Regions from separate parts of the Pantoea sp. CCBC3-3-1 genome, predicted to be linked through region 1. Evidence: predicted binding sites of a transcription regulator. Region 1 holds the regulator's gene; the other holds the start of a gene.
What was found. Region 1 encodes LexA, which represses DNA repair genes until DNA is damaged. Its sites were predicted from a motif close to TNCTGTATGTACATACAGNA; they were not measured.

Region 1 (3,125 bases):
TTAAAAAATTTTGCAACAGCGGCGCAAAAAACAGAAAATATTTGGTATATCAGTGACTAGCGAAGCGGCAGGCAAGAAGTTACAAATTCTGACAGGGCGTAAACCAGCTGTTATGTCGCCAGTGGTAGCGCCAAATTGCCCATAAGGAAAGCCCGCGTAAAGTCAGAAAAACGGTGACGGCCAGCCATAAAGCATGATTGCCCAGCGAAGGCACCAATAACAGCGTGGCGCCATAACCCAATGCGGCTATCACCATGCCGTTGCGCATTTCACTGGCTCGCGTAGCGCCAATAAACATGCCATCCAGCAGATAGCACCATACGCCGCAGATCGGCAACAGAATTTGCCAGAACAGATAGCGATCGGCTTGCTGTTGCAGTTCAGGAAGTGAAGTAAGTAGCGCAACAATATGCGTACCTGCCAGCGCATAGATGACCGAAAACATCAGCGCGACCAGGCCAGCCTGACGACAGGCTGCCTGCCAGACGACCAGAAGCTTTTGAGCATCCCGTGCGCCCCAGGCTTCGCCAGAGCAAGCTTCAACCGCATAGGCAAAACCATCGAGCGCATAGGCAGTAAAGGTCAGAAACATCAGTAAAACAGCGTTAACGGCTACTGTATCGCTACCCAGCCTCGCGCCAAAGAAGGTCAGCGAGACAAAGCAGAGTTGCAGGAGCAATGAGCGCAGCATAATGTCACGATTAAGCCGCAGCAAACGACCAACATTGCCTCGCCAGGCCTTTTTCAGCAGGGGAAAAGAGACGCCGCGCATTTTCAGAACGTGCCATACCATGACCAGCCCGACCATCAACGTGACGTATTCGGCAATCGCGGTTGCGGCTGCTGCGCCCTCAACGCCCCACTTCAATCCGATGACAAACCACAGGTCGAGCAGAACATTCACCAGGTTACCCACCACCAGCAGAACAACAGGCGCACGCGCATACTGAACGCCTAACAGCCAGCCGAGCAGCACAAGGTTAGCCAGCATTGCCGGCGCGCTCAGCCAGCGAATATGCATGAACAGTGCCGCCTGATGCAAAACGTCACTGTTCCCGCCAACCAGCGACAGAGCAAGATGAGTAAGGGGAGTTTTAAAGAGGATAAAAGCCAGCCCGGCAAACAGCGCGATCAGCAAAGGCTGCATCAGCGCCCGAGCTAATGCGGGTTTGTCATTAGCGCCAAATGCCTGAGCGGTCAGACCGGTGGTGCTCATCCGTAAAAACAGCAGCAGCATAAACAGAAAGCTGGTGGTCGTTGTTCCTACTGCGACGCCGCCCAGGTAAACGGGACTGTCCAGATGGCCAATAACGGCAGTATCAACCAGGCCCAGCAGCGGCACGGTAATATTGGAAAGGATCATCGGCAGCGCCAGCCGCCAGAGGTGTTTGTCTGAGGAGGTTATTAATCGCATCATCATCCACTGCGCGACAGGATTACATTAGCGGTCCACAGCCGAACGGGACATTACGGCCAGAGGAGACGCGCCGCGGGAGCAACGGCGCGTACAAAACAGGGAAGCTTAAAGCCAGTTGCCGTTGCGGATAACGCCGACGGCCAGCCCTTCAATTGAGAAAGTCTGCTGACGCAGATCGACAACAATTGGCTGAAATTCACTGTTTTCAGGCAGCAGTTGAACAATATTACCCTGCTTTTTCAGCCGCTTGACGGTGACTTCATCGTCAATGCGCGCAACCACGACCTGACCATTACGCACGTCCTGCGTTTTATGCACGGCCAGTAAATCACCATCCATAATACCAATATCTTTCATCGACATGCCGCTAACGCGCAGCAGGAAATCAGCGCCAGGCTTAAACAAATCGGGATCGACCTGATAATGCCCTTCAATATGTTGTTCAGCCAGCAGCGGTTCGCCCGCCGCAACGCGTCCAACCAGCGGCAAACCGCCTTCTTCTTCCATCATCAGGCGGATACCGCGTGATGCGCCAGAAACAATTTCGATGACGCCTTTACGCGCCAGCGCTTTCAGATGTTCTTCAGCCGCATTCGGGGAACGGAAACCGAGCTGCGTGGCGATCTCTGCCCGTGTCGGTGGCATACCGGTCTGGTTAATATGGTCGCGAATCAGGTCGTAAACCTGCTGCTGCCTTGCCGTTAGTGCTTTCATCCCGCCCCCTGGTTGTTTATACAGTCGACTGTGAGTATATACAGGTATTTGCCGGTTGAAAACTATAAAGTTGAGTAAAAAACGACTGTTACGTTAATTTTGGAAAACATGCCGCAAATGAGGAATCAACAGCATTACCCAAACAAAAAGAGCCAGTAGAGTAGCCAGTAACACCGCAGCGGAGCCCATGTCTTTTGCGCGGCCGGCAAGCGGATGAATATCGCTGCTGATGCGGTCGACTACTGCTTCAATGGCGCTGTTAAGAAGTTCGACGATGATGACCATAATGACGGACCCCACCAGCAGTACACGGGTTATCGCGTCTACGTCCAGCCAGCAGGCAATCAGAATGGCGGCAAGCGCCGCTAACGATTCCTGCCTGAAAGCGGCTTCGTGCTGCCAGGCCGCGCGCAGACCTTTCCATGAGTAGCCCGCAGCTTTAATGATGCGAGTCAAACCAGTGACGTTATTTGCCATAATCAGGGAACCCTTTGTAAAGTTTAGCGTCAATGTGTGGGTGCAGCACATTTTGCAACACCACAGATCTCACTGGCGCTTTCTGGTATGCTTGCGGCGCTTTGCTAACAAGAGGCTTCATGTTGTCTATGTCAGGTTGGCGTAACTTATATTATAACTTATTGAATTTACCCGTTAAATTTCTGGTAAAGAGTAAGGCGATCCCCGCCGAGCCGGTCGCTGAACTGGGACTCGATACGTCGCGTCCTATTATGTACGTGCTGCCGTACGATTCAAAGGCCGATCTGCTGGCGCTGCGTGAGCAATGCCGCAAAGAGGATCTGCCCGATCCGCTGGATCCGTTAGAAATCGACGGTACGGTGTTGCCACGTCATGTGTTTATCCATGATGGCCCACGCGTGTTCCCTTACTTTGTGCCAAATCTGGAATCGGTCAAGCTGTTCCATGAGTACCTGGATCTGCACCGCAGCAACCCGCTGCTCGATGTGCAGATGGTGCCCGTTTCCGTCATGTTTGG
Region 2 (3,125 bases), 2.5 Mb from region 1:
GGCGGGCGTCCTGCTGGTGATTCTGTTTTCAGGCCGGTTTAATACTCAGGCAAGCCTCGCTTTTGCGATGATTTTGCAGGGCGCGGGCGTGGCGGCAGCGGTCGCTTTTCCGGGGGCATGGGGGCTGCTCTTTTCAACTCTGCTTACCGGGCTCGGTTTCCTGTCCATCATGCAGCTCACCATGAAGTTTGCCCGTGAGATTTCGTCAATTTCCGTTTCCCGTACCGTGGGGCTGTTAACGTCGGGCTACGCAACCGGACAGCTGATCGGCCCGCTGATCTCCTCCGCCAGCGTCTGGTTTTTTGGTTCGCTGCAACCGGCCATTATCATTGCGGCTATGGGCCTTGTTGCAGGGGGAAGCGCGGTCATGACCCTTAACCGGCAGAAAGTCCGGGCCGCGGCACAAGGACGGTAAGAGCGTCGACGGCCAGAACATGGATGGTGCCCTTCAGCGTGAACGCTGTGTTGCCAGCGCTTTTGACCACCGTTCACGCTGGCACCTTGGGCAGACCAGCCGCTGTTGCGCGTTTAATCGCTGAGTCAGCCCGCAGTGGTTACAGGCGTATAATGCTTCCTCCGGCACTATGACAAAATCCTGTCGGTGCTCCGGCGGGAGCACCGACAGGCCCGGGCGGACAGCATCGCGATCGTAATAGTAGATGCTGATGTCGCCATCCAGCTCAATCAGCGCCAGGCGAATTTGTCCAAGGTGCTCCACGCCTTCCTGACGCAGCTCCATAAAAAACTCATCTTCAGAAATGTTCAGCCCGTCGAGACTGTCGAGTTTGTACAAGCCGTTCTGAATCAGCGTAATCACCTGGCCTTCAATGAGTTTTGAAAAGCGGGCGCTGCGTGCGGTCAGAAACGTGGTCAGCCGATACAGCACCAGCAAGACAACAAACACCATGGTAACGGGCAGAACAGGTACATCATCATAGAAGGTGACATCACCCGATGCCGATCCCAGCGTCAGCACAATGACCAGTTCAAAAAGTGACAGCTGGCGGATACCCCGCCTGCCGGAGACTTTCAGGAAGATAAAAACGATCAGGTAAGCGAAAAAAACGCGCGCCGCGACTTCTATCAAAAAAGTCAGTTCGAGGTCATTAAGCAGAAAGCGATGCCAGTCAAAGGAAGACATAATTGCAGGATTATCCCGGGAAAATGAAGCGCTAAAATTTATCAGCAATTTTTATCATTGTACGACAGTTTATACGGCAAAAAACGTGCGCCAGAATAAATAGTGCCTTTCTGACGCTATTTTCAGCCGTTCATTGCACGCTTAATACGCATTCACGCTTCGCGTCTGTTGAGATAAATTGATAGTTCAGGCGTGCGGTGTTCTGCGTTTTGCTAATACCGTTGGCGTTAAGTCAGATTATTTCCCTGTTTTTAGACCGCTTAAAAAAAGAACCTCTCACCGCACAAAAATAACTAAATTTCCAGTGACTTCAAGCGCTTCGTGGAATTTTCACCTCAATGTCTTGATTGATGTGCGCATTCAACGATACTGTATATATACACAGTTAATTTGGATATTTTCTTATGCAGCCGATCCGTCCTGCTGAATTTATGGAAGAAATTCCTCTGCCGCTTTTTATTGAGCGCGTCTCCTGCGGCTTTCCAAGCCCTGCACAGGACTACGTTGAAGAGAGGCTGGATCTTAATAAAATGGTGATCCGTCATCCCAGCGCAACCTATTTTTTAAAGGTGAGCGGTGATTCAATGATTGAGGCAGGCATTGGCGATGGCGATTTATTAATCGTCGATCGTTCACTGTCTGCGGATCATGGCGATATTGTTGTCGCCGCCGTGGCGGGTGAATTTACCGTCAAAGAACTGCGCACCCGCCCTCTTCTCCAGCTGGTGCCGCATAATCGCCACTATTCGCCGATTATTTTTCACAGCGAAGAGGAACTGGAGATTTTCGGCGTTGTGACTTTCATCTTAAAAGCCACTAAAAATGTTCGCGCTGGTTGATGTCAACAGTTTCTATACCTCCTGCGAGACTGTTTTCAGGCCGGATTTAAAGGGCAAACCCATCGTGGTCGTTTCAAATAATGACGGCTGCATTATTTCACGCTCCGCAGAGGCGAAGCGGCTGGGAATAAACATGGGTGAGCCCTATTTCAAAATAAAAGAGGCGTTGAAACAGCGTCAGGTGCAGGTCTTCAGCTCCAATTATACGCTTTACGCCGATATGAGTTATCGGGTGATGTCGATTTTGACAGAGATGGCGCCCGCAATGGAAATGTATTCGATCGATGAAGCTTTTATTAACTTATCCGGCGTGAGCAACTGCGTTTCCCTTGAGGCTTTCGGGCGGGAAATCCGCCAGCAGATCCTGAAACAGACCGGACTGACCGTTGGCGTGGGTATCGCACCCACCAAAACGCTGGCCAAGCTGGCTAACTATGCCGCGAAAAAATGGTCGGCAACCGGGGGCGTTGTCGATCTGTCCAACGTTGAACGGCAGCGTAAGTTAATGGCGCTGGTTCCCGTTGAGGAGGTCTGGGGTGTGGGCCGGCGCATCAGTAAAAAGCTTAACCAAATGGGCATAGAAAAAGCCCTGCATCTGGCCGAATGTTCCAGCTGGGTTGTCCGCAAACATTTCAATGTGGTGCTGGAAAGAACCGCGCGGGAGCTGCGCGGCGAACCCTGCCTGGCGCTGGAAGAGTTTGCGCCGACTAAACAACAAATTGTCTGTAGCCGCTCTTTCGGGCACCGCATCACGGCTTATGCAGATATGCATCAGGCGGTCTGCACTTACGCCGAACGGGCAGCCGAAAAGCTGCGCGGCGAACATCAGTATTGCCGCTTTATCAGCGTCTTTATCCGCACCAGCCCGCATGACGATAACGCCTCTGGCTATAACAATCAGGCCTCCGGCAAACTGCTGTTACCCTCAAATGACACGCGCGACATTATCCGCGTGGCGATCGACGCACTGGATCGCATCTGGCTCGAAGGCGAACGCTATATGAAAGCTGGCGTGATGCTGAGTGACTTTTACAGCGATGGCGTGGCGCAGCTGGACCTGTTCGACGAATCCCGCGTGCAGCCAAACAGCGAAGCCTTAATGAAGGTCATTGACCAGCTGAATCAGTCGGGAAAAGGCAAAGTCT

Region 2: umuD (translesion error-prone DNA polymerase V autoproteolytic subunit) is a predicted target of LexA. The motif match lies at 1,509-1,528, and genes of this name have one in related genera.

Annotation. Positions count from the first base shown of each region.
Region 1 covers NZ_CP034363.1:282,517-285,641, reverse strand. Annotated here, with positions in the region: gene dinF (MATE family efflux transporter DinF) at 80-1,414, opposite strand; gene lexA (transcriptional repressor LexA) at 1,523-2,131, opposite strand; gene EHV07_RS01105 (diacylglycerol kinase) at 2,225-2,608, opposite strand; gene plsB (glycerol-3-phosphate 1-O-acyltransferase PlsB) at 2,737-3,125, shown strand, end outside.
Region 2 covers NZ_CP034363.1:2,794,087-2,797,211, forward strand. Annotated here, with positions in the region: gene EHV07_RS13075 (YbfB/YjiJ family MFS transporter) at 1-415, shown strand, start outside; gene EHV07_RS13080 (DUF421 domain-containing protein) at 449-1,141, opposite strand; gene umuD (translesion error-prone DNA polymerase V autoproteolytic subunit) at 1,546-1,980, shown strand; gene umuC (translesion error-prone DNA polymerase V subunit UmuC) at 1,964-3,125, shown strand, end outside.